DNA from 2 places in the Streptomyces sp. NPDC088554 genome. Region 1 is predicted to be linked to the other one. Evidence: riboswitches for the same ligand, from Rfam matches in the RefSeq annotation. Region 1 holds a riboswitch; the other holds the start of a gene.
What was found. Region 1 has a riboswitch for glycine ahead of gcvP (aminomethyl-transferring glycine dehydrogenase). Riboswitches for the same ligand answer to the same signal wherever they lie in the genome.
Positions count from the first base shown of each region.

Region 2: another riboswitch for glycine. It lies ahead of gcvT (glycine cleavage system aminomethyltransferase GcvT); the one in region 1 lies ahead of gcvP (aminomethyl-transferring glycine dehydrogenase).

Region 1 covers NZ_JBIVMF010000036.1:3,121-18,921, reverse strand. The annotation lists gene ACIP8W_RS28975 (PhzF family phenazine biosynthesis protein) at 1-268, shown strand, start outside; gene ACIP8W_RS28970 (CPBP family intramembrane glutamic endopeptidase) at 282-1,103, opposite strand; gene ACIP8W_RS28965 (glutamate--cysteine ligase) at 1,796-3,319, opposite strand; gene ACIP8W_RS28960 (hypothetical protein) at 3,834-4,451, shown strand; gene ACIP8W_RS28955 (DUF5999 family protein) at 4,792-4,998, shown strand; gene gcvP (aminomethyl-transferring glycine dehydrogenase) at 5,094-7,979, opposite strand; glycine riboswitch at 8,153-8,250, opposite strand; gene ACIP8W_RS28945 (PRC-barrel domain-containing protein) at 8,364-8,765, shown strand; gene ACIP8W_RS28940 (DNA polymerase IV) at 8,657-10,165, opposite strand; gene ACIP8W_RS28935 (MerR family transcriptional regulator) at 10,223-10,792, opposite strand; gene ACIP8W_RS28930 (bifunctional nuclease family protein) at 10,975-11,448, opposite strand; gene ACIP8W_RS28925 (MerR family transcriptional regulator) at 11,502-12,239, opposite strand; gene ACIP8W_RS28920 (FHA domain-containing protein) at 12,256-13,140, opposite strand; gene ACIP8W_RS28915 (DUF881 domain-containing protein) at 13,223-14,086, opposite strand; gene ACIP8W_RS28910 (small basic family protein) at 14,092-14,424, opposite strand; gene ACIP8W_RS28905 (DUF881 domain-containing protein) at 14,421-15,359, opposite strand; gene ACIP8W_RS28900 (sugar phosphate nucleotidyltransferase) at 15,470-15,801, opposite strand, start outside.
Region 2 covers NZ_JBIVMF010000001.1:226,860-242,660, reverse strand. The annotation lists gene ACIP8W_RS00900 (cysteine desulfurase family protein) at 1-874, opposite strand, end outside; gene ACIP8W_RS00895 (thioesterase family protein) at 973-1,836, opposite strand; gene ACIP8W_RS00890 (trimeric intracellular cation channel family protein) at 1,907-2,566, opposite strand; gene ACIP8W_RS00885 (ABC transporter ATP-binding protein) at 2,656-3,855, opposite strand; gene ACIP8W_RS00880 (ABC transporter ATP-binding protein) at 3,852-4,973, opposite strand; gene ACIP8W_RS00875 (ABC transporter permease) at 4,970-5,980, opposite strand; gene ACIP8W_RS00870 (ABC transporter substrate-binding protein) at 6,141-7,895, opposite strand; gene ACIP8W_RS00865 (ABC transporter permease) at 7,947-8,945, opposite strand; gene ACIP8W_RS00860 (enhanced serine sensitivity protein SseB C-terminal domain-containing protein) at 9,423-10,217, opposite strand; gene ACIP8W_RS00855 (enhanced serine sensitivity protein SseB) at 10,444-11,178, opposite strand; gene ACIP8W_RS00850 (AAA family ATPase) at 11,299-11,988, opposite strand; glycine riboswitch at 12,181-12,278, shown strand; gene gcvT (glycine cleavage system aminomethyltransferase GcvT) at 12,424-13,575, shown strand; gene gcvH (glycine cleavage system protein GcvH) at 13,662-14,039, shown strand; gene glyA (serine hydroxymethyltransferase) at 14,073-15,341, shown strand; gene ACIP8W_RS00830 (L-serine ammonia-lyase) at 15,445-15,801, shown strand, end outside.

The DNA of each region.
Region 1 (15,801 bases):
CGCCGCCGCCGAGGACCCGGCTCTCGGCTACGACTTCGTGTCGCGCGGTTTCTTCCCCGCGGTCGGCATCGACGAGGACCCGGTCACCGGCAGCGCCCACACCGCGCTCGCCCCGTACTGGTCGGCACGGTTCGGCCGTACGGAACTGACGGGCCGCCAGGGCTCCGCCCGTACCGGATTGGTCCGCACCGCACTGCGCGGCGGGCGGACCCTGCTCACCGGTCGGGCGGTCACGGTCATCGACGGCGAGCTGCTCAGCGCCCCCTGACGCGGCGGGCCCGCTACAGCGTGGGCAGCCAGTCCACCTTCCCCGCCAGCAGCGCGTACCCGACGAACGCCCCGATATCGAGCAGCGCGTGCGCCACCACCAGCGGACCGACCCGCCCCCAGCGCCGGTACAGGAAGACGAACACCACGCCCATCACCATGTTGCCGATGAAGCCGCCGATCCCCTGGTACAGGTGGTACGAGCCACGCAGTACCGAGCTGCCCACCAGGGCGGCCATCGGCGTCCACCCCAGCTGCCCCAGCCTGCGCAGCAGATATCCGACGACGATGACCTCTTCCAGTACGGAGTTCTGCACCGCGGAGAGGATCAGCACCGGGAACTTCCACCACACGTCCGGCAGGGACTCCGGCTCCACCGTCAGATTGAACCCCGCCGCCTGCATGACCAGGTAGAACGCCAGCCCGGCACTGCCGATACCGGCCGCCACCAGCGTGCCGCGCCCCAGGTCCCGCCCGGGCCACCGGCGGTCGAAGCCGAGGTCCCGCAGCCCGCTGCCCTCCCTCAGCAGCAGATGCGCGACGAGCGCGACCGGCACCAGGGCCGTACTGATGTAGAAAAGCTGGAGCGCGAGATCGAGCCACGGCCGGCCGGGCGCCGCCGACGCGTTGAGCCGGGCGGCCTGCTCGTTCAGCGCCTGCGGCGCCGTGAGCGAACCGATGAATCTGATCAGCGCCCCCACACCGCTCGCGCCCAGCGAGAGCGCCAGTACGAGCAATGTCTCGGACCGCAAGGTCCTGCGCGAGATGGCCTCCTGTGAACCGAAACCGTCCACCCGCCCCGCCTCCGCCTGCACACCCGCCTCCAGTTGAGTCATCCGTTGAGCGATCCCACACGTCCCGCTTGAGCAATCCCGCCTCATGGCTTTCACCGTGCCGTCAGGGTCTCGCATGCGAGTACGGAGATCGCGAGAGCACCGGGAGCCGGGAGCCCGGTGCCGGCGCACCGCCTTTTGCCCACCCTTCACGAAGAAGGAGGGGCACCACTGTCATGGGACGTCACAGCTTGCCCGACGCACGGGCGAGGCGCGCGGGCAGGTCCCATTCGCCGCGCGCGGCGGTCTGCTGTCCTTCTCCTCGTCGTACAGCAGGGCCCCAGGCAGTCACGTCTCGTCGCGTCCTCGGACATCGCCCCCACGCTGGACGAGATCGCCGGCCGGGCCCGGCTCTCCCGGGTGACCTCGGACGGCCACTGTCGCGACATCCGGGTCACCGCCCATCGGCCGGTGGGAGTTCAGCACCCGGCTCGACGGCGCCGAGGACTGCCGCGGGCTGGAGCGGACGGCCCGGCCGGGCGACCCCGTGCAGGGCGGTGTCACCCACCGCACACGGCTGCGAGCGCCGGCCGACCCGGCGGCATCCCGTCCGTACTCCTGCGCGCGCTCACACTCTCCACCGGGCCGTCCGTACGCTGACGCGAAGGACCCGACGAACCCGGCGGAGAGCTGGGCACCAAGAACCCGGCGGAGGCCAGAGAGCCGAAGCCGCTGACCGCCGCCCCCTCCTCAGCTCATGGCGCGCCCCCGTCGGACCGCCCCGGGAACCCCACCGGCCAGGTGTGCACCGGCTCGCCCCGGTGCATCAGCTCGCAGTACCGGCGGGTGGTGGCGGCCAGCGCGGCCTCCCGCCCGAGCCCGGCCTCCAGCGCCCGGTGGAAGGTCTCCACCTGCCAGGAGGCCCCGTTCATCCGGCGCTTGCACCGCTCCTCGATCACCCCGAGGTAGAAGTCCCGGTCCGTGGGCTCGATCTGCCACGCGTCGAGCCCCGCCGCGGCGAGCGGCAGCAGTTCGTCACGTACGAGCTTGACGACCGGAACGGCGGTGATCCCGCCGCCCCGCCCCGGGCGCGGCCAGCGCAGCTCGGCGTCGATGCCATGGCGGCAGGCTGTGTCGAAGTTCGCCTCGGCCTCGGCGAAGGACAGCCGGCTCCATACCGGCCGGCTGTCCTCGGCCAGCGCCCGTACCAGCCCGTAGTAGAAGGCGGCGTTGGCGATCACATCGGTGACCGTGGGGCCCGCGGGCAGGACACGGTTCTCGACGCGCAGATGCGGGACGCCGCCCGCCACCTCGTACACCGGCCGGTTCCAGCGGTAGACCGTACCGTTGTGCAGCGCCAGCTCCTGGAGGTCGGGCACCCCGCCGCTGTCGAGGATCCGCAGCGGGTCCTCGTCGTCGCAGATCGGCAGCAGCGGGGGGAAGTAGCGCAGGTTCTCCTCGAACAGCTCGTACGCGGAGCTGATCCAGCGCTCCCCGAACCAGGTCCTGGGGCGCACCCCCTGTGCCTTCAGCTCCGGCGGCCGGGTGTCGGTGGCCTGTTCGAAGAGCGGCGGCCGGGACTCCCGCCACAGCTCGTGGCCGAACAGGAACGGCGCATTGGCACCGAGTGCCACCTGCACGGACGCCACGCACTGGGCCGCGTTCCACACATCGGCGAAGCGGTCGGGCGTGACCTGGAGGTGCAGTTGTACGGAGGTACAGGCGGCCTCGGGGGTGATCGACGTCGATGTACAGGTGAGCCGTTCCACCCCCTCGATGTCCAGGGTGAAATCCTCGCCCCTGGCCGCGACCATCTGCTCGTTGAGAAGTGTGTAGCGGTGGACGTCCGAGATATTGGCGGTGACCGCGTCCTGCTGGGTGAGCGTCGGAAGAATTCCGATCATCACGATGCCCGCGTCGACCTCGGTCGCTTTACGGTGCGCATATCCGAGGCCGGTTCGCAGTTCCTCCGCGAGTTGATCGAGAACACGGCCGCCCAGCCGATGCGGCGCCACATTTACTTCCATGTTGAACATTCCGAGTTCGGTCTGGAAATCACCGCTCGCGATGCGCTTCAGGACCTCCGCATTCATCATGCGGGGCATCCCGTCGGAGCCCGCGAGATTCAACTCGATCTCCAGGCCCATCAGATTCTTGGGCTGATCGAACCTCTCGTCCGCCAGGAGCCGCTCCAGCACCGTCAGGCACTGCTGGAGCTTCCTGCGGTATTTCTGCCGATCGGACCGGTCGCAACCGTCCGCTTCGACCTTCTCCCCCATCGAAGTTTCCCTCCTCGAGTGGGCAGCCCGCGGCAGCGGCCGCTCGCGTCACGATCGATAATGCCCACACCGAGTGATCCGTAACGTTCCGCCGACCCGTTGGCCGACTCCCCCCGGTAGGGCGGCGACCCACGGCCGTACGGCACATTCCTTCGGCATGGCGTGGCGTTCCCTGACGACTGCCCGACCCGCAACGGAAAACGCCGATGAGTTTCAGCCGTCCCCACTCGGCCAATCGCACCAGGCCAGCACCGTGCGTTCACCGTTCATCGGGAGAAGACGCGCGAGAGATGGACTCAATACCGCCTTGCCCGCAATATCCGGGACGGCTAGAAGAAACATGGCGTGAACACGTGTCGTATAAACTCGGCTGCGAGGCAGAGAGCAGGCGTCCGGCCATACCGCCCCGAGGCCCGCCTCTGACCACGTACACCGACTGCGATGTTCGCACCGGTCACCGGCACACGAACCACCTCACGCGTCACCCTGTCTCCTGAGTGAGAGGCAACCCACCATGCCGCTGCATGTACCCCCGGCCCCAGCGCCCGCCCTGCGCAGCGTTCTCGCGGCACTCAGTTCCCCTACCGCCGTGCGCGATCCACGCACCCCCGCTCTCCAGTCCGTCCAGGGACCGCTGAGCCCGGAGAACCCTCTTCCCGTCCATGTTCTCGACCTGCTCGCCCCGGCCGCCCCGGCCGCCGGTACGTCCGAGGCCGACGGCCGCGTCCCCCGGACCCGGCTGGCCGGCTGGCGCTTCCTGATCCACAGCGGCGACCGTGCCGTGGCCGCCGCCGACACCATGCTCACCGCAGACGGCTGGACCTTCTCGCGCTTCTTCGAGGGCCCCTACCTCGCCGCCACGGAGCGCGCGCTGCGCCAGGCCGAGAGCCTGTCGACGGCGTACCAGCCACGGCTGCTGTCGGTGCCCGAGCTGTACATGCTCACGCTCTGGCTGCACGGGGACACGGGGGCCGACGCGTCCACGGGCTCCCCCGCCGCCGCCGACATCCTGGTGCCCCTCGCTCCCGCTCCCCCGGGCATCGCCGCACACCGTCCGCACCGGGTCGCCGAGCTGCTGCCGATGATCGGGCTGCGGCTCGCCCCGCCCCCACTGCTCCGTACACCGGCCTGAACGGCTCCGTACACCCGCCGGAACCACTCCGTACGCCCGCCCGCCCTACCGTCTTGACCGGTCCTTCCGTGCCCCGCGGCCCCGACAGCCGCGGGGCACTCCTCTGACCATCCGGACTAGCCCGGTCGGGCCACCCCTAACCACCCGGAAAGACAGCCAAGTTGAGCTGAACCGTCCGGCCGGGTGACACGTCCTTAAGCAAAGGAAAGCTCTGCCGCGAAATACCTGCGGATTACCGTCCGTAGGGCAACACTAGGACCGGACCAGAGAGATACGGGGGGCGGCCATGACCACATCGAGCCGCGGGACACTCACTACGACACAGCGAAAGAACCCACCCATGTGCCAGCACCAGCCAGTCTGCCCGACAGCCGACTCCGCCGACCGCGATGCCGCACGACTGATGGCGCACCACCCGGAGCAGGGCTGGAGTCTGCTGTGCAACGGCGTTCTCCTCTTCGAGGACACCGGCGAACTGCTGCCCGACGGAAAGATCATCGCCCCGCACCGGCCGCTGCGGCCCGAGCAGGTGGCGACGGCGGCCTGACACCGCCCGCGAAAAAGGGGCCGGCCCGGAGAACATCCTCCGCACCGGCCCCCACGTATGTCCCCGGCCCGTCGGCCGGGATCGGCCTGCCCTGATCAGTGCTCGTACGCCTCCAGCGGCGGGCAGGAGCAGACCAGATTACGGTCGCCGAACGCGCCGTCGATACGGCGGACCGGCGGCCAGTACTTGTCCGCGGCCGTGACACCGGCGGGGAAGACCGCCTCGGCGCGGCTGTACGCGTGCTCCCACGCGCCGCCCAGCGCGGCCGCCGTGTGCGGCGCGTGACAGAGCGGGTTGTCGTCCGCGGGCCACTCGCCCGAGCCGACCTTCTCGATCTCCGCGCGAATCGCGATCATCGCCTCGCAGAAACGGTCGATCTCGGCCAGGTCCTCGCTCTCCGTGGGCTCGATCATCAGCGTCCCCGCGACGGGGAACGACATCGTCGGCGCGTGGAAGCCGTAGTCGATCAGCCGCTTCGCGATGTCGTCGACGCTGACGCCGGTGGCCTTGGACAGCGGGCGCAGATCGACGATGCACTCGTGCGCGACCAGCCCGTTCGGACCGGTGTAGAGCACCGGGTAGTGCGGCTCCAGCCGCTTGGCGATGTAGTTGGCGGCGAGCACGGCGACCTGCGTCGCCCGCTTGAGCCCCTCGCCGCCCATCAGCCGTACGTACGCCCAGGAGATCGGCAGGATGCCTGCGGAGCCCCACGGCGCCGCCGAGATCGGCCCCACCCCCGTCGCGGGCCCGGCCGCCGACTGCAGGGGGTGGTTGGGGAGGTACGGGGCGAGGTGGGCCCGCACCCCGACCGGACCGACCCCGGGGCCGCCACCGCCGTGCGGGATGCAGAACGTCTTGTGCAGGTTCAGATGGGACACGTCCGAGCCGAACCGGCCCGGCCTGGCCAGCCCCACCAGCGCGTTGAGGTTGGCGCCGTCCACGTACACCTGGCCGCCCGCGTCGTGCACGGCCGCGCAGATGTCGCCGATGTGCTCCTCGAACACCCCGTGCGTGGACGGGTAGGTGACCATCAGGACGGCCAGCTCGGGGCCGTACTGCTCGATCTTGGCGTGCAGGTCCTCGACATCGACGTCGCCGTCCTCGCGCGTCTTGACGACGACGACCTTCATCCCGGCCATCACCGCGCTCGCCGCGTTCGTGCCGTGCGCCGAGGACGGGATGAGACAGACCGTACGCCCGGTGTCGCCGTTGGCCCGGTGGTACGCCCGTACGGCGAGCAGTCCGGCCAGCTCGCCCTGCGAACCGGCGTTGGGCTGGAGGGACACCGCGTCGTACCCGGTGACCTCGGCGAGCCGCTCCTCCAGCTCGCGGATCAGCGTCAGATAGCCGCCCGCCTGCTCGGCCGGGGCGAAGGGGTGCAGCGCGCCGAACTCGGGCCAGGTGACCGGCTCCATCTCGGTGGTCGCGTTCAGCTTCATGGTGCAGGAGCCGAGCGGGATCATGCCCCGGTCCAGCGCGTAGTCACGGTCGGCGAGCCGGCGCAGATAGCGCAGCATCGACGTCTCGGAGCGGTGCTGGTGGAAGACCGGATGCGTCAGATACTCGTCGGTCCGCAGCAGCTCCGTCGGCAGGGCGTCCTCGGTCGTCCCGTCCAGTGTCTCGACATCGCCCTCGACCCCGAAGGCGCTCCACACGGCCGCCAGTTGGGCGCGCCCGGTCGTCTCGTCGCAGGCGAGGGAGACCAGATCGGCGTCGACCTGACGGAGGTTGACCCCGCCCGCCCTGGCGGCGGCGACCACCTCGGCGGCCCTGCCGGGGACCCGGAGGGTCAACGTGTCGAAGTACGAGCCGTGGACGACCTCCACCCCGCCCGCCCGCAGCCCGCCGGCGAGCACCGCCGCGTACCGGTGCGTGCGCCGGGCGATGGAGCGCAGCCCCTGCGGGCCGTGGTAGACCGCGTACATCCCGGCCATGACGGCGAGCAGCACCTGCGCGGTGCAGATGTTGCTGGTGGCCTTCTCGCGGCGGATGTGCTGCTCACGGGTCTGGAGCGCCAGCCGGTACGCCTTGTTGCCGTCGGCGTCCACGGAGACCCCGACCAGCCGGCCGGGCAGGCTGCGCGCGAACTTCTCGCGTACGGCCATGTATCCGGCGTGCGGTCCGCCGAAGCCCATCGGCACGCCGAAGCGCTGGGTGGTGCCGACCGCGATGTCCGCGCCCAGCTCGCCGGGCGAGGTGAGCAGCGTCAGCGCGAGCAGATCGGCGGCGACGGTGACGACGGCACCGAGGCCGTGCGCCCGCTCGACCACGGCCCTGATGTCCCGTACGGCCCCGGAGGCGCCCGGGTACTGGAGCAGCACGCCGAAGACGCCCCGCTCGGCGACCTCGTCCGGGATGCCCCCGCTCAGGTCCGCGACGACGACCTCGACCCCGGTCGGCTCGGCGCGGGTCTCGATCACGGCGATGGTCTGCGGCAGCGTGTCCGCGTCGATCAGGAAGACACCGCCCTTGACCTTGCCGACGCGGCGGGACAGCGCCATCGCCTCGGCCGCCGCCGTGCCCTCGTCGAGCAGGGAGGCGCCGGAGGTGGGCAGGCCGGACAGCTCGGCCACCATGGTCTGGAAGTTCAGCAGGGCCTCCAGCCGGCCCTGCGAGATCTCCGGCTGGTACGGCGTGTAGGCCGTGTACCAGGCGGGGTTCTCCATGACGTTGCGCAGGATCACGGGCGGTGTGAAGGTGCCGTGGTACCCGAGCCCGATCATCGGCGCGAGCACCTGGTTGCGGTCGGCGAGCGCGCGCAGCTCGGCCAGGACCTCGGCCTCGGTACGGGCCTCGGGGAGCCGCAGCGCCTCGGCGCTCCTGATCACATCGGGCACGGCGGCGGCGGTCAGCTCGTCGAGCGAGCCGTAGCCGACCTGCGCCAGCATCTTCGCCTGCGCCCCGGTGTCGGGGCCGATGTGGCGCCGCTCGAAGGGGATGCCTCGCTCCAGCTGGGAGAGCGGAGTGCGGTGGGCGTTCATTACGGAGGCCTCCTGGTCAGCATGACCTGCGAGGGGCACCAGGACGCGGGTGCCCGGACGGCCTCCCCCTCTGTCATCTGACCTGAGAGTTTCACCGGGCCGCCCAGGAGCGGTCCGGCTTTCACCGTCGGTGAGAGCGATGCCGTCGGCACCGCTCTGCTTTCCAGAGTGACCTCGTCCGCGCGGTACGGGGGCCTGAGAGATTCCGGGGAGGATTTGCTCCTTCGGCGCCTCCGGCAGTCTCACCGGAGGACTCTCCCGCACGGGATCAGCAGCCGTTCGCCAGCCTACCAGCGAGGCTCTGGGGAGAACTTTCGAGTGGACGCCACTAAGAATCTGCCTTTTTGTAGTGCCTACGAACAGTTGCGACCAGTTGGAGGGAACGTGGAGACCGATATCGATCCGCGCGGCCTGATAGGGCGCAAGGCGTTCGACCGGGACGGCCGCAAGCTCGGCACGGTGGACGAGGTCTATCTGGACGACGCCACCGGCGTCCCGGAGTGGGCGGCCGTCCGTACCGGTCTGTTCAGCCGGGACGCGTTCATCCCCCTCGCCCCCAGCACCCTGGCCGCCGACGGCCTGCGGGTCCCTTTCGAACGGGCACTGATCAGGGACGCCCCCGACTTCGGGGTCGGCCGCCATCTCTCCCCCGACCAGGAGCTCCAGCTCTACCACCACTACGGCCTCGCCCTCCCCGATGCCGGGCCGCCGGAGCCCCCCACGTCCCGCGCGGACCGGCGGGACTCCGACCGCGACTTCGGGCGGCTGGCCGGCCAGGAGGACTGAGGCCCCCTGGTGCCGGGCAGGGCCCGCCCGGGCCCGTCCGGCACCAGGGGCAGCGGCTCGGACAGCTCCAGCTCGGGATCGTCGGTCCAGAAGGTCCGCACCCGTCCGGGCGCGGACCCCGGCTCCTCGAACCGCACGGTGACCCTCCGCAGCCCGCTGCCCTGCACCCAGCCCGCGCCGAACGCGCTGTGGCGCACATCGTGACCGGCCGGGAAGCGCCGCTCGGCGAGCGTCCCCGCGGACACGTCCGCGGGCTCCTCTGCGGCCCCGTCGAGCACCTCCTCGACGTCCGTCGGCTCCTGCGCGTCCGTGGCGGCAACCCGTTCGGCCGCGGCCTGCGCGAACAGATCCTCCTGGGTGTAGTCCGCGAGCCCCGTCACGCCGACCCCCAGCAGCCGTACCCCGCCCGTGGTGTCCACCGACTCCAGCAGCCGCCCCACGGCCTCCCGCACCACTCCCGGGTCGTCGGTGGGCCCTCTGAGGGTCTCCGAACGGGTCAGCGTGGAGAAGTCGTACCGCCGCACCTTGAGGACGACGGTACGTCCCGAGTGCCCGGCGGCCCGCAGCCGCCGCACACACCGGTCCGCGAGCCGGTCGACCTCCGCGCGCACCCGCACCCGGTCGTGCAGATCGGTGTCGAAGGTGTCCTCCACCGACACCGACTTCGTCTCGCGCTCGGAGACCACCGGCCGGTCGTCGTACCCCCGCGCCATCCGGTACAGCGAGGCGCCGTGCGCCCTCCCGACCAGCCGCACCAGCTCGTCCTCGCCCGCCTCGGCCAGGTCGGCGACCGTGGTCATCCCGGCCCGGCGCAGATGCTCCCCGGTCGCGGGCCCCACCCCGGGCAGCGTCCGCACGGACATCGGTCCCAGCAGCTGGCGCTCCGTGCCCGGCTCTATCAGGACCAGTCCGTCGGGCTTGGCCAGCTCCGAGCCGATCTTCGCCAGCATCTTGGAGCCCGCGAGCCCCACCGAGCCGCTGAGTCCGGTGACCGCCCTGATGTCCCGGCGCAGCCGCTCGCCCGCCGCCCGCGCCGAGGCCGTGTCATGGGCCGAGCCGCCCGCCTCCAGGTCCACGAATGCCTCGTCCAGGCTCAGCGGCTCCACCAGCGGCGACAGCCTGCCCAGCAGCTCCATCACCTGCTCGCTGACCGCGCGGTACAGCGCGAAGCGCGGCACGAGATACGCCGCGTTCGGCGCCAGGCGTCTCGCCTGGCCCATCGGCATCGCCGAGTGCACCCCGAACCGCCGCGCCTCGTACGAGGCCGTGGAGACCACCCCGCGCGGCCCCAGGCCGCCCACCACCACGGGTTTCCCGCGCAGGCTCGGCTTCGCCGCCTGCTCGGCCGCGGCGAAGAAGGCGTCCATGTCCAGATGGAGGACCGTCGGTGTGGATCTCACTCCATCGATGCTGCCTCACGCCACTGACAATCGGCCCGGGACACCGCCCGGGGCGGGTCAGACCGCCCGGTCACGCCGCCGGCGCGCCAGCTCGTCGGTGGGGTTGTGCCCGATCAGCGTCTCGCCCGTGTCGATGCGCTCCCCGTGGAGCTGTGACAGCGCGGCCTCGACGTCCCGCCACACCACCCCGACGGCGATCCCGAAGACACCCTGGCCCCCTTGGAGCAGGCTCACGACCTCATCGGGCGAGGAGCACTCGTGCACGGTCGCGCCGTCGCTCATCAGCGTCATCCGGTCCAGGTCCCGGAACCCCCGGTCCCGCAGATGCTGGACCGCCGCCCGGATATTCTGGAGCGCCACCCCGGTGTCCAGGAACCGCTTCACGATCTTGAGGACGACCACGTCCCGGAAGCTGTAGAGCCGCTGGGTGCCCGAACCGTAGGCCGACCGCACACTCGGCTCGACCAGCCCCGTCCGCGCCCAGTAGTCCAATTGGCGGTACGTGATCCCCGCCGCCGCGCACGCGGTCGGGCCCCGGTATCCGACCGTCTCCGCACCGGGTCCTGGCGCACTGCCGTGAAGCGGATACGGACCGCCTGCCGCCGTACCGTCGCCGCTGCTTCTCACGCCGACCCTCCGTCCTTGACCTGCCTTGTCGAAGGTAGGCAGTCACCCGGGGTGCGTCAACGATCGCCACACTCGCCACGCCGAGTGATAATCACCCTGAGAGTGGTTTCGCGTGTCCCCTTCCGGGGAAAGGCTGACCGAATGCGCTGACAGAGAGCCCGGCCGCGGCGCTCACACGCCGCTCACTGACTGTTGGTTCCGAAGTCCTCCGGAGAGATCTGGTCGAGGAACTCGCGGAACTTCTCCACCTCGTCCTCCTGCTCGTCCGGGATGGCGATACCCGCATCGTCCAGCACCCCGTCACTGCCGTAGATCGGCGTACCCGTGCGCAATGCCAGCGCTATGGCGTCCGACGGCCTCGCGCTCACCTCGACCCCGCTCGCGAAGACCAGCTCCGCGTAGAAGACCCCTTCACGCAGGTCCGTGATCCGGACCTCGGTGAGCTCCTGGCCCACCGCTTCCAGCACGTCCTTGAAGAGGTCATGGGTCAGCGGCCGGGCCGGGGCCATGCCCTGCTGGGCGAAGGCAATGGCGGTAGCCTCCCCCGGTCCGATCCAGATGGGGAGGTACCGGTCGCCTCCCACTTCACGCAGGAGCACGATCGGTTGGTTGGAGGGCATTTCCACCCGGACACCCACAACGTCGAGCTCGTTCACACAGCAACCCTAGGACGTGCCCGGCAGGTTTGGGTAGTCGGGCTCCCCCATGATCAGTACGGACGCCCCCGCAGAGCCGTCCGGAACAGCACGGAATGCAGCTGCACGGAGAGGGCCGCCAGCTCCTCCACCGTCGCCTCCGCATGGGCTCTGGTCTGCGGATTACGGTGCTTGCGCAGCGGTGCCACCAGCTGATCGACCAGTCCGGCCTCACGTTCCGCGGCCGCTTTCACCACGCGCAGATGCCGGGGCTCCAGACCGAATCTTCCGAGATCCGAGACAAGTCTCGCCACGATGACGGACTCGGCGTCGTATCCGCCGTCCGGCATCGGGGTGATCAGCCCGTACGACTCCCACTCGTCGAGCCGGCACTCGGCGACCTCCGCGGCGGCCAGCAGCTCGTCCCGGCCGATCCGCGGCGCCGTGGGGGTCCCTGGCTCCGCCCCGGCATGCCTCTCCAGCGCCCCTCGCCGCGGTCCTGACGGCTGTACGGGCCCGTCGGCACCCGGGGAGTCGAGATGCTCCTTGATGACCTTCAGCGGCAGATAGTGGTCCCGCTGCATCCGCAGCACCAACGCCAGCCGCTCGACATCCTCCGGACTGAATTTCCGGTAGCCGGAGGGCGTTCTGCCCGGCTCCACCAGCCCCTCCGCCTCCAGGAAACGGATCTTGGAGATGGATACCCCGGGAAACTCCTCCCGCAGCTTCCCCAGCACCGCGCCGATGCTGATCAGCGGGTCACCCGTGGGGGCGGTGCCGTGTCCGGCACCGCCCTTCGGTGTTCGCAGCATGGACCTTCCCTGAGGGTCACACGCCCCGCTGGCTCGCGTAGAAGACCAGCCGGTACTTACCGATCTGGACCTCGTCGCCGTTCGCCAGCAGGACCGAATCGATCCGCTCACGATTGACGTACGTACCGTTCAGGCTGCCCACGTCCGAGACGGTGAAGCGGCCGTCGGCGCCCCTGCGGAAATCCACATGGCGGCGCGAGACGGTCACGTCGTCCAGGAAGATGTCGCTCTCCGGATGACGGCCGGCCGTGGTCAGCTCGCCGTCCAGCAGGAAGCGGCTGCCCGAGTTCGGTCCGCGGCGCACCACCAGCAGCGCCGAGCCGAGCGGCAGGGCGTCGACGGCGGCCTGCGCCTCGGGGGTGAGCGACGGGAGCGACGTCTGACCGGTCACTTCCGAGTCGTACGCCTCAAGACCCGAGATGGAGATCGTCGAGGTCGTCTCGGAGGCACGCTCCGGAGGGACCCCGCCACGCAACGGCGCGCCACAGTTGGAGCAGAACCGACTGCTCGCCTCGGCGTTCCGGTGCCCACACCTCGTACAGACCGGCAAGGCCGACATAGAGGGGTCCTCCTGCCGTGACTGCCCTCCGGGGGCAGATGATTCCCCGAAACCTATGCGGCCGGACCCGGAGGGGTCAACAGTCGACGCGCCGTGCACCTGCGTCGCCTCTCCACCCACCTGATCGCGGAAGAGCGGACGCTCACCGCTCGGTTCCTCGCGCGATGCGCGATGGCGGTTGGAACCCGCGTCCTCGCGTGCGCTCTTGCCGAACAACTTCCCAAACAACTTCACGGGCGATTCCCCTTGACCGAAACAGACCCGCCCGTGGGGCAGGACGAACCCTGAATGAACACACCTGCCGACCCGGACATCTTGACAACGTCCGTACGCACTCGACAGTTTCCACCACTCGTCACGCTGATCGTGCGCCGACCCCCCGCAACCTCATGCCCGCGCCCGATGGCCGCCATGCACCCCGGCCTCACCCCGATGACGACCGAGCGTAGTCAGGTCGCTGCGCCGGTCGCAAGGCGTCGACGATGATCTTCTCAACGCGTCTCACCGTGGCCGTGGCCTGCTCCTTCTCCAGTGTCTGGACCACCCCGCCGGGAATGTTGAGGGCGGGCTCCAGATCCTGCGGCTTGCCGATGACCTTGAAGCTGTACGGCGCCTTGACGGCCTTGCCGTCCACCCGTACGGCACCTCCCGTACCGGAGAAGTAGGTGTTGGCGACCACCCGGACATCATTGACCTGAATGGCCTCCGCGCCCGCCGCCCGCAGCTCCTGGAGGGCGTCCAGCAGCATGTCGGGCTCGACCGTGCCGCTCGGGTCGTCGACGGTCAGCGTGATCCCGGGCCCCTGTACGGCGACCGTGCCCGCCAGGACACCCAGCTGCTGAGCCTTCTCCTTGGTCTGCTTACGCGCCTCCTCGGCCTGGTCCGAGCTGGTCTCCAGCTCGGTCCGCTGGTCGTCGAGGCGCTGCTTCTCGTCCTCCAGCCGCTGGGTGCGGTTGTCCAGCTCGTCGAGGATCCGCACCAGGTCCTCCTGGCGGGCGCCCCGCAGCGCGCTGTCGTCGTTGTTCGATCTGACCTGGATGGCCAGCCCGAGACCGAGCCCGAACAGCAGGACGGCCACGATGAGCTGGGCCCGGGTCACCCGGGGCGGCCACAGCCCCGCCACCAACCGCTGGCGGCCGGTGAGCTGTTGGGGCTCCGGCACGGGCGCGCCGCCCGTACGGTCCTCCTCGGTGCCCGTACGGTCCCCCGTGTCCGGCACCTGAGCACCGCCTGATGTCTCCTTCTTGCCCGGGGCCTCTTCGCCGCCGGGGGTCTCCTCGCCGCTCATCGGCCTCAAGCCCGGAAGATGTGCCGGCGGATCGCGGCAGCGTTGGAGAAGATCCGGATCCCCAGTACGACGACCACACCGGTGGAGAGCTGCGCGCCCACACCCAGCTTGTCGCCCAGGAAGACGATGAGCGCGGCCACGACCACGTTCGACAGGAAGGAGACCACGAACACCTTGTCGACGAAGATCCCGTCGAGCATGGCCCGCAGACCGCCGAAGACCGCGTCGAGGGCGGCGACGACGGCGATGGGCAGATAGGGCTCGACCACGGCCGGCACCTCGGGCCGGACCAACAGTCCGACCACGACTCCCACGACGAGGCCCAGTACGGCGATCACGATGTGCCCTTCTCGGTGTCGGCCGCGCCCTGCCCGTCGCCCTTCCCGGCGTCGGTGGCGGCGGCCTTCGGTTGTGCTGTACGTACGATCAGGCTGGGCGCGGCGGGCAGCCGCACCTCTTCCTGGTCGGAGATCCTGGTGCGGATGGCGAAGTTCTCCCGCAACGAATCCAGGTACCGGCCATCGGCGCTGCCCTCGAACGCGGCGCTCAGCTTCTTCCCGTCCCCCACCGCGAGCACCGCGTACGGCGGCACCAGTGGCCTGTTGTCGACCAGTATGGCGTCGCCCGCGGCCCTGATCGCCGAGAGGGAGGTCAAGCGTTGATCATTGATGGCGATGGCCTCGGCGCCCGACTCCCACAGGCCGTTGACGACCCGTTGCATGTCCCGGTCGCGCACCCGCCCGGTGTCGGAGAAACCGCTGCTCTCGCGCGGCCCGCCGCCGCTGCCCGACGAGGCCTCCTTGGCGTCGTCGATCACCAGCTTCACCCCGGGACCCCGCACGGGCGTCGCACCGGCGAGCAGACCGACCAACTCGCCCTGGCCTCCCCCGCGTGACCGCAGGGCCTCGCGCTGGCGTTCACCGACCTCGTCCCGGAGCTTCTCGACGTTCCGCTCCAGCGTGTCCGCCGTGGAGGTCTCCTTGTGGATGCGGTCGATCAGCTCTTCGCGTTCCTTCGCCACGACCGGCGCCGAGATCCGCGCCTGGGCCGCACCGACCGTGACCACCAGGGCGGCCAGCACCAGTCCCGCCGCGAGCCCAAGCTTCGCCTTGAGTGTGCGCGGCAGCCCGCCCTCCTCGGCGTCCCTGCGGGCGGCCGCCTCCGCGTACCCCTCGTCGAGGCTGTGATCCATCACATTGTTCAGCAACGACATCGACGCGTCGGGACGCGCGGGCGCAGAGACAGTGCTCCGATCAGGGGGGTGCTGCGACATGCCGCACATCGTCGCACGCCACAGCCATTACCGCCGAATGGCCCCACCGGTGTGCCGGGCGGCCCCCCGAGGGACCACCCGGCACACCGGGATCACCGTAGTGAACCGGCCTAGTGACCTGCGCCGTCCACGACGGACGACCACTCGTCGAGCAGCGCCTGGGCGGACGCGTCGTCCGGGCCCTCCGCCCACAGATGGGTGACGGCCTCGGCGGGGTCGGGCAGCACCATCACCCAACGGCCGTCCGTCTCCACCACCCGTACACCGTCGGTCGTGTCCACCTGCCGGTCCCCCGCCGCCTCCACGACGCTGCGCATCACCAGCCCCTTGACCGCCCACGGAGTGGCCAGATCCCGCCGCAGCACATGGGCTCGCGGTATCCGCGCGTCGATCTGACTCAGCGTGAGCTGCGTACGCGCCACCAGCCCGAGCAGCCGTACGA
Region 2 (15,801 bases), on a different contig from region 1:
CGGGGTCGCCGCCGAGGACCGCGTCGGGGACCGCGTCCCGTACGGCCTTCACCAGCCGGTCCCGCAACGCGCCGACCTCGTGGGCGAAGACCTCGCGGCGCTCGGCGGCGAGGTCGCCCGCGACGGCGAAGGCGGCGACGGCGGGGACGTCGAGGGTCCCCGAGCGCTGGCGCTCCTGGCCGCCGCCGTGCAGCACCGGTACGGGGGTGTGTTCCCGGCCCAGGAGCAGCGCGCCGATGCCGTACGGGCCGCCGATCTTGTGAGCGGAGACGGTCATCGCCGCGAGCCCGGAGGAGCCGAAGTCCAGCTCGGTCTGGCCGAACGCCTGGACGGCGTCGGAGTGCAGCGGGATGCCGAACTCGGCTGAGACGGCGGCGAGTTCGCGGACCGGCAGGATGGTGCCGATCTCGTTGTTGGCCCACATGACGGTGGCGAGGGCGACATCGTCCGGGTTCCGCTCGATCGCCTCGCGCAGCCCGTCGGGCAGGACCCGGCCGTAGCGGTCGACCGGCAGGTACTCGACGGTCGCGCCCTCGTGCTCGCCGAGCCAGTCGACGGCGTCGAGGACGGCGTGGTGCTCGACGGGGCTGGCCAGCACCCTGGTCCTGGCCGGATCGGCGGCGCGGCGGGACCAGTACAGGCCCTTGACCGCGAGGTTGTCGGCCTCGGTGCCGCCGGAGGTGAAGACCACCTCGCTGGGCCGCGCGCCGAGGGCCTCCGCGAGCGTCTCGCGGGCCTCCTCGACGGTACGGCGGGCCCGGCGCCCGGCGGCGTGGAGCGAGGAGGCGTTGCCGGTGAGGGCGAACTGGGCGGTCATCGCCTCGATCGCCTCCGGCAGCATCGGAGTGGTCGCGGCGTGGTCGAGGTATGCCATGGTGGAGACGATTCTACGAGCGCGGTACGGCGGTCACACCGCCGGACCGCCACCGAACGGTTTCCGCGCGCGAAGACGGGCGCGAAGACGCGCGCGAGTCAGGCGCGCGGGACCCGCGCCAGCTGCCGGGACTGGGCCACCAGCCGGTCCGCGCTGTCCCAGATCTCGGCGTCCTCCTCCAGGAAGCCGCCCGCCAGGTTACGGGTGACGATGCCGACCCGCAGCGGCCCCGGGGCCGGACGCGCGCGGACGTGGACGGTCAGTTCGACGGTCGGGGCCCAGCCCAGGAGCCCGAGGTCGAAGCAGGTGGGCGGCAGCGCGTCCACCGCCAGCAGCAGCGCGAGCGGATCGGCGTCGCGGCCGTCCTCCAGCGCGAACCAGGCGCGCGTCTCGCCCCGCCCGGAGGGCGTGCCGAGCGCCCAGCCCACCGTCGCCGGGTCCAGCCGGATCGCGAGGTGGCCGAGCATCGAGAAGTCCCCGGGCGGCAGGGGCAGTTCGGACGCGCCGACGCAGCGCTCGATGGGCGGCAGCTCGGGCGGTTTGGCGGCGGTCCGTACGTCCTCGGGCAGCGCGGCCAGGTCTCCGTACGAGGCGAGGACCCGGATCCGCTCCACCTCGCGGCCGTCCTCGCCGGTCTGGAGGAGCGACGCCTGACCGGTGGAGAGGGTGCGGCCGGTCCGTACCGTCTCGGTACGCACCACGGCGGGGCCGGGGACCGACGGCACGAGGTAGTGGGCGGAGACGGCGAACGGGTCGGGGTGCGGCAGGGTGTCGGCGAGGGCGCGGCCGAGGATCGCCAGCAGATAACCGCCGTTGGAGACGCCCATGATCGTCCAGTCCGGGGCGAGCCGGATGTCGTGGACGCCGGGTTCACGTGGGGAGACGGCGGTCGCGCGGTCGAACGCGCTGTCGCCGATGGAGGCCGGGGTCGGGGTCGGGGTCGGGGTCGGGGAGAACGCCATGGAAACAACGTACAACACGATTTACTAAGCGGTAGCTTAGGCTTCCCTCCGGACCGCGGACCGGACAGCCCTAATCGTTCTCGACGGCGTCCGACCGCCGGTTCCAGGCGCGCGGCGCCCGCCAGTGGTAGCGCATCGCGAGCAGCCGCAGCGCGAACGCGGTCAGGACGGCGAGGGTGCTGGTCGCCCCGTTCAGCGCGTCGAAGCGGATGAAGATCGCCACCATCGAGGCGCCGACCAGGGCGGGGACGGCGTACAGATCACGGTCCCAGCGCAGCAGCGAGGGCACCTCGTTGGCGAGTACGTCCCGCAGCACGCCCCCGCCGACCGCCGTCGCGAGCCCGAGCACGGTCGAGGAGGTCAGCCCGAGGCCGTGTTCGTACGCCTTGGTGGTGCCCGTCACACAGAAGAGGCCGAGCCCGGCGGCGTCGAAGACGTTGACCGCGCCCTGGATGCGCTCGACCTGGGGGTGGAGGAAGAACACCAGCGCGGTCGCCACGAGCGGCATGGAGAAGTACCCGAGATCCGTGAACGCGGCCGGGGGCACCGCCCCGATGACCAGATCCCGGAGCAGCCCGCCGCCCAGCGCGGTGATCTCGGCCAGCACGGCCATGCCGAAGACGTCGAAGTTCTTGCGTACGGCGAGCAGGGCGCCGGAGATCGCGAAGACGAAGATCCCTACGAGGTCGAGCGCGTGCTGGACGGAGGGCGTGAAGAGGTCATGGAACACCGGCACATTGTGCCTGTTCGGCGCGGCACACCCGATCTGTCCTCGATCGCCGGACGGGCTGGAGGGCCCGTCCGGCGATCGAGCACGGACTACTTGTTGTCGGCGTCCGCGGAACCGGCGGCCTCGGAGTCCGCGACCTCGGAGTCCGCGGACACGGCGGAGTCCGCGGCCACGGCGGAGTCCGCGGCCACGGCCGGCTCCGGGCTTTCGGCCGGTGACGCCAGCTCGACCGTCTCGCGCGGCCCCGCCTCCACCGTCACCGTCTCCGGGTGGTGGCAGGCCGTCTGGTGGCCCGGGGCGATCTGGAGGAGCGGCGGGTCGGTCGTCCTGCAGACGTCCGTCGCCTTCCAGCACCGGGTGTGGAACCTGCATCCGCTCGGCGGCGAGATCGGGGACGGCACGTCGCCCTTGAGCAGGATCCGGTCGCTCTTGCCGCCGCGCCTGCTCGGGTCGGGCACCGGTACGGCCGAGAGCAGCGCCTTGGTGTACGGGTGCGCCGGGGTCTCGTACAGCGCCTTCCGGTCGGCCAGCTCGACGATCTTGCCGAGGTACATGACCGCGATCCGGTCCGAGACATGGCGGATGACCGAGAGGTCGTGCGCGATGATCACGTACGTCAGGCCCAGCTCCTGCTGGAGGTCGTCCAGCAGGTTCACCACCTGGGCCTGGATCGAGACGTCCAGCGCCGAGACCGGTTCGTCGGCGACGACCAGCTTCGGGTTGAGCGCCAGGGCGCGCGCGATGCCGATGCGCTGGCGCTGGCCGCCGGAGAACTCGTGCGGGTAGCGGTTGTAGTGCTCGGGGCTGAGGCCCACCAGCTCCAGCAGCCGCTGCACCTCCTTCTTCACACCGCCCTCGGGCACGATGCCCTGGAGCTTGAAGGGCGTGGAGACGATCCCGCCGATGGTGTGGCGCGGGTTCAGGGAGCCGTACGGGTCCTGGAAGATCATCTGGATGTCACGGCGCAGCGGACGCAGCGCCCCGGTGGACAGATGAGTGATGTCCTTGCCCTCGAACTCGACCTTCCCGCCGGTCGGTTCGAGCAGCCGGGTGATCAGCCGGCCCATGGTCGACTTGCCGCAGCCCGACTCGCCGACGACGCCCAGGGTCTCCCCCGCGCGTACGTCGAAGGACAGTCCGTCGACCGCCTGGACCGCGCCGACCTTGCGCTTCAGCACGCCCTTGGTGATCGGGAAGTGCTTGACCAGGTTGGTGACCTTGAGGATCGGCTCGGCTCCGTCCGGGGCCACCGACGCCTGCGCGGGGATCTGCTTCTTCGGGTCAGTCACAGCTTCGGCGCAATCTCTTCGGTCCAGATCTTTTCCCGCTCCGCCTTCGACATGTGGCAGGCGGAGAAGTGTCCGTCGGTGATCTCCAGCAGGTTCGGACGCTCGGTGCGGGTGAGGTTGTCCTTGGGAACGTCCGCGTACGGGCAGCGCGGGTGGAAGGCGCAGCCGGACGGGACGTTGATCAGGCTGGGCGGGGTGCCCTTGACGGGTACCAGCCGGTCGGTCTGCTCCCGGTCGATACGGGGCATCGAGCCCAGCAGGCCCCAGGTGTAGGGGTGCTGCGGCTGGTAGAAGACCTTCTCCGCCGCGCCGCGCTCGATACAGCGTCCCGCGTACATCACCAGCAGGTCGTCCGCGATCTCGGCGACGACGCCCAGGTCGTGGGTGATGATGACGACCGCCGAGTGGAACTCCTTCTGGAGATCGCGGATGAGGTCGAGGATCTGCGCCTGGACGGTCACGTCCAGGGCGGTCGTCGGCTCGTCGGCGATCAGCAGCTCGGGGTTGTTGACCAGGGACATGGCGATCATCGCGCGCTGGCGCATACCGCCGGAGAACTGGTGCGGGTAGTCGTTGTAGCGCCGGGCGGGCTCGGGGATCCCGACCCGGTCCAGCATCTCGATGGCGCGCTTCTTGGCCGTCTTCTTGTCGACGGGGTTGTGGACGCGGTACGCCTCCACGATCTGCGCGCCGATGCTGTAGTACGGGTGCAGCGCCGACAGCGGGTCCTGGAAGATCATCGCCATCTTGTGGCCGCGCAGCCGGCGGACCCGCTCGGGTCCGGCGCCGATCAGTTCCTCGCCGTCCAGCCAGATCTCACCGGAGATCCGGGCCCGCTCGGAGTTGTGCAGCCCCATGATGCCCAGCGAGGTCACGGACTTCCCGGAGCCGGACTCGCCGACGATGCCGAGGGTCTTGCCCGCTTCGAGGTCGAAGCTGACGCCGTCGACGGACTTCACGAGGCCGTCGTCGGTGTCGAAGTGGATGCGCAGGTCCCGTACGGACAGGAACTTCTTGCCCGTGGCCGAACCACCGTCGGTGGAGGCGCCCTCGGCCGCGTCCGCACCGCCGTTCGTAGCCTCTGCCGCGTTCGTGTCCGTCTTGCTCACGTCGCTCATGAGAGCCTCACCCGGGGGTCGATCGCGGCGTACACGAGGTCCACCAGCAGATTGCAGAGAACGATGAAGAAGGCGGCGACCAGCGTCACGCCCATCACGATGGGCAGGTCGCTGCGGGTCACGCCCTGGATGGCGTACTGGCCCAGCCCCTGGAAGGAGAAGACGCCCTCGGTGATGACGGCGCCGCCCAGCAGGAGCCCGAAGTCCATGCCGAAGATGGTGACGAGCGGGGTGAGCGCGGCGCGCAGACCGTGTTTGACGACGACCTTGCGCTCCTTCAGGCCCTTCGCCCGCGCCGTTCTGATGTAGTCCTCGCCCATGGTCTCCAGCATGCCCGCGCGGGTGAGCCGCGCGTACAGCGCCGAGTACAGGAAGGCGAGCGTGCACCAGGGGAGGACCAGGTTCCAGGCCCATTCACCGGGGTTCTCGGTGAACGGTACGAACTGGAGGTCGGGCCAGATCGTCCAGTGGAAGCTGAACAGGGCGAGGGAGACCAGACCGGTGAAGAACATCGGCAGCGAGACGCCGGCCAGGGCGATGCCCATGGCGACGCGGTCGAAGACCGAACCGGGCTTGAGCGCGGAGAGCACGCCGATCGAGACGCCGGAGATGACCCAGATGACCGCCGCGCCGATGGCGAGCGACAGGGTGACCGGGACGCGCTGGACTATCTCGGGCCAGACCTCGACATGCGTCTTGAACGAGTAGCCGAAGCACGGCGCGTTGCAGACCGAGGGGTTGGGGCCGAAGTTGTACTCGGCGCCGACCACGATGGCCTTGATGAAGTGCCAGTACTGGAGATACAGGGGCTGGTCGAGCCCCAGGTTCGCCTTGATGGCGGCGATGGACGCCGGATCGGCGCCCTTGCCGACGTACTGGGCGGCCAGCGAGTCGGTTGTCTGCCCGCCGAGGCGGGGAACCAGGAAGAAGATCGCGAACGTGACTGCGCTGACCACCAGCAGCAGCAACACCGCGGCGAAGACGCGTCGGATGATGTACGCAGCCACAGCCGTGCGGTGCCGGGTCGTACGGGCGGGGTGCGCCCGTACGACCCGGCACCTTCACCTGCCTTTCGGGGGGTGCTGTTTGATGTACAGGTGTTACGAGGTGTCAGGGGTGTTCCAGGTCCCGCGAAGGACCGACAGGCCCTGGGACGGAGGGCCCGCGTTACTTGGACGAGCCCATGAGCGCGTAGTCGTACATGCCCAGGTATGCCTCGGCCACCGTGACGTTGGTCGCGGACACCGGGCGGTACAGCAGGTTCTTGCGGTAGAACAGCGGGACCACGGAGGCGTTCTCCATGACCAGCTTGTCGACCTCGCCCCACTTCTTGCCGCGGGCGGTGGCGTCGACCGTGCCGATGCCGTCCGTCAGCGCCTTGTTGATCTTCGGGTCGTTCAGCTCCATCAGGTTCGTGCCACCGGACGGCTTGATCGCCGCGCCGTTCACGATCTGGTCGAGGAAGCCGAAGCCGGTCGGCCAGTCGGCGCCCCAGGCCATCATCATGAGGCCGGCCTTGTTGTCGTGCACCCACTTCGGCGAACCGGCGAAGTCCGTGAAGTACTTGTCGGCCGGGAAGGTCTTGATCTCGGCGTTGATGCCGACCTTCTTCAGGCTCTCCTGGAGCTGGGTGGCGGCGGTGACCTCGTCAGGACGGTCGGACCGCGCGGTCAGCACGGTGTTGAAGCCCTTCGGCTGCTTGCACGCGGTGAGGGCTTCCTCGGCCTTGGCCGCGTCGCCCTTGTTGCCCGCGGTCGGGTACAGGTCGAACTTCTGGTAACCGGCCACCGACGGCGGGATCACCGTGGTCGCGGGCTCGCCCTTGACCGAACCGCCGATGGAGTCGACCATGCCGGCCTTGTCCACCGCGTACTGCACGGCCTTGCGGCATTCGATGTTGTCGAACGGCTTCACGTTGACGTTGATCGCCAGGTACTGGAGCGCGCCCGCGTACGGGTTGTCCGTCCTGGCCTTCTCGGACGGCTTGACGAGCACCTTGGGCTGGGTCTTGGACTGGAGCCCGGTGCCGCCGATGTCAGCGGTGATCGAGTCGTTGAGCAGGTGCTCGTCGATCGTCGACGCGTTGACGTTGAACTTCAGCTCGATCTTGTCCGGCAGCGCCTTGCGGATCGGGTCCGTCTTCGGGTCCCACTCCGGGTTGCGGACGAGCGTCGCGCCACGGCTCTCGCTGTACGAGGAGAACTGGTACGGGCCCGACGAGACTATCTTCTGGACGTAGTCCGCGCCCGTGTCGGCCTTCTGCGGGACCGGAGCCGTCTGCGAGAACGCCGCGAGGTAGTCCATGTCCGCGAACGGCTTGTTCAGCTTGAACGTGATCGTGTACTTGTCCGGGGTCTCGATGGACTGGAGACCGTCCTTGGACTTGTCCTTGTACGGACCCTTGTACTTCTCGCCGCCCTCCAGGTACGACTTGAAGTAGGTCGGGCCGTTGGACAGGGCCTCGGGCGCGAAGTTGGAGCGCTCGATGGCGTACTTGACGTCCGCCGAGGTGATCTCGGTGCCGTCCTGGAACGTGATGCCCTTACGGAGCGTGTACGTCCAGGTCTTCGCGTCCGGGCTGGCCTTGCCGAGCGAGGTCGCCAGGTCGGGGACGACCTGGAGGCCCTCCTTGCCGGCGGCCGGCTTGAAGGTCACCAGGGAACGCGCGTAGAGCCGCGAGAAATTCTGCACCCAGCCGTAGTACGTGTTGCCCGGGTCCAGGGAGTCGGGGCCACTGGAGTGCTCGTACGTGACCGTCCCCCCCTTCTTCGTGCTCGCGTTGACGATGCTGCTGAGGCCCGCGTCGGCCTTCGCGTTGCCGCCGCCGTTGTCCTTGCCACTGTCGCCGCTGGCGCAAGCGGTCGCGCCCAGCGCCACCGCCAGCGTCACGGCGATCGCCGATGCTGTCTTTCTGCTGTTCACCTGGGAAAGTCCCCTCGAATTGGACCGGGTACCGGTGCGGCGGGGCCGCGATTACTTGCCACGGGGGTCGAGTGCGTCGCGCAGCCCGTCCCCCAGCAGATTGAAGGCCAGCACGGTGATGAAGATCGCCATGCCGGGAATGACCATGAACATGGGGTCGACCTGGTACAGATCGACCGCAGTGGACAGCATGCCTCCCCAGGAGGCCTGCGGCGGAGCGATACCGACACCCAGGAAGCTGAGGGACGCCTCGAAGAGGATGTTGGTGGGGATCAGCAGGGTCGCGTACACGAGGATCGGCGCGATCAGGTTCGGCAGCAGCTCACGGAAAAGGATGAACGGGCCGCGGGCGCCGAGCGATCTCGCGGCCTCCACGAACTCCCGCTCGCGCAGGCTCAGCGTCTGCGCCCGCACGATGCGTCCGATGTACGGCCAGTTGAAGAAGCCGATGACGAAGATCAGTACGGCGATACGGAGCGACAGCCCTTCCAGGCCGAACGCCTTGCCCTGGAGCGAAGCCGAGATCGCGATGGCGAACAGGAGGAGCGGGAACGCCAGGAACGTGTCCATCAGCCGGCTGATGGCACTGTCGACCCAGCCGCCGTAGAAGCCCGCCACGACGCCCATCACGACACCGATGACGACGGAGAGCAGGGTGGAGCCGGCCGCGACGACCAGCGAGACCCAGGAGCCCTCGATGATGCGGGCCAGGATGTCGCGCCCGGTCTGCGGCTCGACACCCAGCAGGTGGTCCCAGCTGATGCCGCCGAAGCCACCCTTGGGGGCCAGCAGAATGGGGTCGACGAGATCCTGGTTGAAGGCGTTGGGGTCGAGCCCGAAGACCGCCTGGATCGGCTTGGACAGTACGGCGACAAGGACCAGCAGGATCACGACGACGCCGCCCGCTATGGCGACCTTGTCCCGTCTGAAACGCGTCCACGCGATCCGGCCGAGCGAACGACCCTCGATCTGCTTGCCCCCGGCGCCCTCCAGGACCGCTTCCGGCGGAGCTTGCGCCGCCGACCCGGTGGTCTCGATAGGTGCCGTCATTGCGCTGGAGACCCCTCTCGGCCGACGGTGGCCGGCCCATGACCGCCGCTGCAGCGGCTCGTTCACTTCGTACATGCATGGTGATCCCCCGGATTCGGGGGAACTGCTTCTTTGAGCGCATCGCACACTAGTGCGTGCCGAGGGCCCGTGCTGCACGGAGTCTTCAACCACCCGCGATCGCCCGCCACCCTTCACGGCCAATGGTTGCCCAACCGTGATGCGAGGAAAGGGGTGCCGTTATACGGACAACGCCCGCGTCTCAGCGGACCTCGACGGCCACCGGGGCACCGGATCCGCCGGGGCGCTCAACCCGCTCTTTTATACCGAAATTTGACCATAGCGATACGGTTCGCGATCCGCCGGGACAGCCCTCCGTACGGGCGCGCCTTTCCGGCCGCCCCGGACTGTACCTTGGTCTGAACCTTTCGCGTTCCCCGGCCGTATACGGCCACGGTCACGGCCCCGGCGGGCGCTGTGTCAGTACGCGCGGGAGGCCGGCGGCGGATAGCCGTATCCGGCGGGCCGGTCGGGGGAGCCGGGCGCCGCGTGCGCCTCGCGGTCGTAGAACGGGCGGGAATGGGCGCGCAGCCACATTGTTACCGGGTCGTATTCGTCGGACATCGCAACGGTGGAGACCGGGAGCCCGTCCGGGACGGCGGCGACCGACTGGCGCATCATCGCCCGTACGGAGTCGACGGAGGCCGGGCTCGTGTCGTACAGGTCGAGGCCGATGGCGAGATACGGGACGCCGAGCGCCGGCTGCACCCAGGCCCGGCGCAGCGCGCGGACGGCCGGGGTGTGGTGCGCGTTCTGCGTCAACAACGCGTAGAACTGGGGCAGTTGGATGGCCGGTTCCGACAGGCGCAGCGGTCCCGCGGGCATCCGGTCGAGGCCGGTGGCGATCCGGCGCAGATCGAGCCAGGGGATGCCGACACCGCCGCCGGGGGCGTGCGGATTGAGCCAGATCCCCCAGCGGTCGGGGTAGAGGGCGCGGGCGATGTCGCGGCCCGTGACCACCTCGTGGGCGCGGGTCCAGCCGCTGGCGGCCAGCTCCTGGGCCGAGGTGACACAGGGGGCGTAGCCGAGGCCGTCCATCTCCATGTTGCCGTACTGGGCGTCGGGCGAGCCCGACCGGCCGTGCCAGAGCAGCATCCAGACGCTCTCCTCGGCCAGGGCCCGCAGGAGCGCCTCGTACGCGTCGTACCGTCCCGGCGTCACCTGGCGCAGCATGTGCTCGACCTGTCCGGCCGCCGCGGTGCCTGACGCGCTCACTCTGGGTCCCGCCCCTCTTCGATCCACCATTCGCCCGGCCCACCCGGGCGCCCTCGGGCACACGGTGCGACGGCCCGGCCATCAAACCAGCTTAGGCGGCCGTACTGACACAGACTTGACGCCAGGTGTGCCCACCGCGCAGACGGGCCGGGGCCGCTCTCCTCAACTCGTACCCGCGCGCGCGGCCCGTACCCCCGCGACACGGCCCCGGCCCCCCACCCCCGTCCTAACCGCGCTGGTAGAACGGTCGCACCTTGGCCGCCAGCCAGTCGGCGACCGGGTCCTGTGCCAGGTCCAGCAGCAGGAGGTTGACCGGCCAGCCGACGGGCACCCGGCCGAGCGCCCGGCCGAGCGCGTCCATCGGGACACCCTGCTGGTCGGCCGTCCAGGCGGAGAGCTGTACGCCGACGAAGAGCACCGGGGGCGCGCCCTCCACGCTGGCGAGCGCGCGGCGGGCGGAGAGCACCACGCCGGACGCCTCGAACTCGGCCGCGGCGGCGGCGAGGAAGTCGACCGGGTCGTCCTGCCAGTCCGGCTCGAAGAGCCGGACCCGGCCGCCGCTCGCGGCGCCGTCGAGCGGGGTGCGGCCCGTCCGGCACAGCTCCGCGACGGCGGGCGGCGGCAGCGGCGCGCCGACCGCCCCGCCGGGGTTGACCGCGATCCCGAGCTGCGGGGGCAGGCCCCGGGCGAACTCCCGGGCCGGGGCGACCGTGAACGCCATGTGCTCCCCGGCGCACTGGCGGAACTGCTGCGCCGAGCTGAACACCGGGACGTACGCGGCGCCGCCGATCTCCACCGTCGGCAGATCGAGGGAGCGGCTGTCGGGTCCGCCGCCATTGGGCAGCGGGATCCAGACCTCGCTGCGGCCGAGCACCTCGATCAGCCGGCCGCCCGCGCCCACGGCGCCGTGCGAGGCGGTGAGCACCTCTTCGAGTTCGTTGCCCGGCCATGCCGTATTCACTGTTGTCACCGCTGCTTCCACTCGCTGTCTTCCGCCGCCCTCGGCCCTGGGGCAGCACCTTAGACCGCCGGCACATGAGGGGGGCAGCGTCGCGGTGCCCCCCTCATGTGCCGGGCGGCCTCAGGGGAAGGTGATCACCCGGAGCGCGTCGGCCGTGTCCCGGTCCAGGAGGGTCACCGAGGCGCAGCCCGCGGGCGCGCGGCCCGCCTCGGCCTCGGCGAGGAGCCGGCCGACCGCGCGGCGGTGGCGGGCGAAGGCGTATCCGGAGACGCCGCGCCCGCGTTCGCGCTGGCCCTGGCGCGCGACCTCGGGCGCGACGTCCAGCAGGACGAGGTGGAGCAGCCGGCCCCGGGCGCGGGCCTCGCGGGCCAGCCAGCTCCGTACCCAGGTCTGCGTCCCGCAGTCGTGCACGACCGTGCTCGCGCCGGAGGCGAGCACGCGGCGGAGCCCGGCGTAGTGCGCGAGCCGGACCAGCGGGCGGTAGACGGCGTACGGCAGCCCCGGCGGCATCCGGCGCGCCCAGCGGTCCCTGGCGTCCTGGGAGTCGATCCCGCCGCCGTTCGCGACGCGCCGGATCAGGGTGGACTTGCCGCTGCCGGGCAGACCGGAGACGACGACGACGTCCCCCGCCGCGAAGACCAGGCCGGCCGGTCCCGCGCCGCCCCGCCCTCTCAGGTCCCGGACGGTGGGCACGGTCGCGCGGGGCGCCGCTCCGCCGGCGGTCGCGTCCTGCTGTGCGCCGTGCGGCACGCCTTGCTGTACGGGCACTCCCGCGGTCGTCGCGTACGCCCCGAAGCCCTGCGTCATCATCGCCGTCCCCCTGTCAGCTCTGTCAGCCCGGCCGGCCTGTTCCACGCCGTTGTCCACGACCCTTGCCCACGAAGTGTAAAGAGAAGGTAATATCCCGCAAGCTCTTCGCCCCTGCGGGCGAGTCGTCCACTGGCCACCCCATGGTGGGGCGATGCGTGCGACAATGTGCGCGTCAACTGCATACCGGCCGTTTGAATCCGCGCGGGAGAGTCCCGGTCACCCAGTGCGCCGGGCGCCGAAGGAGCAAGTTCCTCCCTTGAATCTCTCAGGCCCCGAACCGCGTGGATGAGGCATATCTGAAAAGCGGGCCGCGTTTCGGCGGCTCCACCCAAGGTGCAAGTCATGACCTCAGTACGTGTGGTCGTGATGAACCTCTCAGGTTCCGATGACAGATGGGGAGGACCGTCCTCTCTGTCATGCCCTGGGAGTCACACAATGAGCCATGCCCCCCTCAGCGATAGCCCCGCCGCGCCCGCCCGCCGGACCGCGCTCGACGCCGTACACCGGGCGCTCGGCGCGACCATGACCGACTTCGCGGGTTGGGACATGCCGCTGCGGTACGGCAGCGAGCGGGACGAGCACCGGGCCGTCCGTACCCGCGCGGGGCTCTTCGACCTCTCCCACATGGGCGAGCTCACCGTGTCGGGACCGGCCGCCGCCGATCTCCTGGACCACGCGCTGGTCGGCGATCTCGGCGCCGTGGCCGTGGGCCGGGCCCGCTACACCATGATCTGCCGCGAGGACGGCGGCATCCTGGACGACCTGATCGTCTACCGGCTCGCCCCGGACACCTTCATGGTCGTCGCCAACGCCTCCAACGCGCAGACCGTGCTGGACGCCCTGACCGCGCGCGCCGACGGCTTCGACGCGGAGGTACGGGACGACCGCGACGCGTACGCGCTGCTCGCCGTCCAGGGCCCCGAGTCCCCCGGCATCCTCAAGTCCCTCACCGACGCGGACCTCGACGGGCTGAAGTACTACGCGGGCCTGCCCGGCACCGTCGCCGGGGTCCCCGCGCTGATCGCGCGCACCGGCTACACCGGCGAGGACGGCTTCGAGCTGTTCGTCGAGCCGCGCCACGCGGAGCCGCTCTGGCAGGCGCTGACCGGGGCGGGCGCGGACGTCGGCCTGATGCCGTGCGGGCTGTCCTGCCGCGACACGCTCCGCCTCGAAGCCGGCATGCCGCTGTACGGGAACGAGCTGTCCACCGCCCTGACCCCGTTCGACGCGGGGCTCGGCCGGGTCGTGAAGTTCGGGAAGACGTCGAACGGCGGCGACTTCGTCGGGCGTACGGCCCTGGCGGTGGCGGCCGAGCGCGCCGCGACCGCCCCGCCGCGCAAGCTGGTCGGCCTGATCGCCGAGGGCCGCCGCGTCCCGCGCGCCGGTTACCGGGTGCTCGCGGACGGCCGGGACGTGGGCGAGATCACCTCGGGCGCCCCCTCGCCGACGCTGGGCAGGCCGATCGCCATGGCGTACGTCGACGCCACGCACGCCGCGCCGGGCACGGCGGGCGTCACCGTGGACATCCGGGGCTCCCAGGAGCCGTACGAGGTCGTGGCGCTGCCGTTCTACCAGCGCCAGAAGTGATCCGGACCGGTCCCACAGCCCAAAACGTCTCGATCCGTAAGACGACAGTTCCGCACCACACCCCCGCGTACAGGAGAATCCAGGTCATGAGCAACCCCCAGCAGCTGCGCTACAGCAAGGAGCACGAGTGGCTGACGGCCGCCGAGGACGGCGTGTCGACGGTCGGCATCACGGAGTACGCGGCCAACGCCCTCGGCGATGTCGTGTTCGCCCAGCTTCCCGGGGTGGGTGACACGGTGACCGCGGGCGAGACCTGCGGAGAGCTGGAGTCCACCAAGTCCGTCAGCGATCTGTACGCCCCGGTGACCGGCGAGGTCACCGAGACGAACCAGGACGTCGTGGACGACCCCTCGCTGGTGAACTCCGCTCCGTACACGGGCGGCTGGCTGTTCAAGGTACGGGTCGCGGAGGAGCCGGACGGGCTGCTCTCCGCGGACGAGTACAAAGAGTTCTCCGGCAGCTGACGTGCTCCGGCAACTGACACCCCAGGGACTGTGATGTCTTCGAATCCGCTTCTGAACGCCTCGCTCCACGAGCTCGACCCGGACGTCGCCGCCGCTGTCGACGCGGAGCTCCACCGTCAGCAGTCCACCCTCGAAATGATCGCCTCGGAGAACTTCGCTCCGGTCGCGGTCATGGAGGCCCAGGGCTCCGTGCTGACCAACAAGTACGCCGAGGGCTACCCCGGCCGCCGCTACTACGGCGGCTGCGAGCACGTCGATGTGATCGAGCAGATCGCCATCGACCGGGTGAAGGCGCTCTTCGGCGCCGAGCACGCCAACGTCCAGCCGCACTCGGGCGCCCAGGCGAACGCGGCCGCGATGTTCGCGCTGCTCTCCCCCGGCGACACGATCATGGGTCTGAACCTCGCCCACGGCGGGCACCTGACCCACGGCATGAAGATCAACTTCTCCGGCAAGCTCTACAACGTGGTCGCGTACCACGTGGACGACGCCACCGGCCAGGTCGACATGGCCGAGGTCGAGCGGCTGGCCAAGGAGTCCCGTCCGAAGCTGATCGTGGCCGGCTGGTCGGCCTACCCCCGCCAGCTCGACTTCGCGGCCTTCCGCCGGATCGCGGACGAGGTCGGCGCGTACCTGATGGTCGACATGGCGCACTTCGCCGGTCTGGTCGCCGCGGGGCTGCACCCCAACCCCGTACCGCACGCGCATGTCGTGACCACGACCACGCACAAGACCCTCGGCGGTCCGCGCGGCGGGGTGATCCTCTCCACCAAGGAACTGGCGAAGAAGATCAACTCCGCGGTCTTCCCCGGCCAGCAGGGCGGCCCGCTGGAGCACGTCATCGCGGGCAAGGCGGTCGCCTTCAAGGTCGCGGCCACCGACGAGTTCAAGGACCGCCAGAAGCGCACCCTGGAAGGCGCCCGGATCCTCGCCGAGCGCCTGGTCCAGAGCGACGTGACCGAGGCCGGTGTCTCCGTGCTCTCCGGCGGTACGGACGTCCACCTGGTCCTGGTCGACCTGCGCGACTCCGAGCTGGACGGCCAGCAGGCCGAGGACCGCCTCCACGAGGTCGGCATCACGGTCAACCGCAACGCCGTCCCGAACGACCCGCGCCCCCCGATGGTCACCTCGGGCCTGCGGATCGGCACCCCGGCGCTGGCCACCCGCGGCTTCGCGGCCGAGGACTTCGCCGAGGTCGCGGAGGTCATCGCGGCCGCGCTGAAGCCCGAGTTCGACCGCGAGGCGCTGGCGGCCCGGGTCTCCGCGCTCGCCGCGAAGCACCCGCTGTACCCGGCGCTGTAGCCCACCGGCTCACCCCACGGGGGTACGGGGCCACCACGCCCACCGGGCGACACCGGCCCCGTACCCCCCGTACCACCCACCCAGCTTCAAGGAGTCCCCCACCGTGGCCATCTCGGTCTTCGACCTGTTCTCGATCGGCATCGGCCCGTCCAGCTCCCACACGGTCGGCCCCATGCGGGCCGCCCGGATGTTCGCCCGACGCCTCAAGAACGAGGGCCTGCTCGCCCATGTCTCCTCGGTACGGGCCGAGCTGTACGGATCCCTCGGCGCGACCGGCCACGGCCACGGCACCCCCAAGGCGGTCCTGCTCGGCCTGGAGGGCGACTCCCCCCGTACCGTCGACGTGGAGAACGCCGACGCGCGGGTGGAGCGGATCCGCGCCGAGGGCCGGCTGAACGTCCTCGGCGCGCACGAGATCGCCTTCGACCCCGACACCGACCTGGTCCTGCACCGCCGCAAG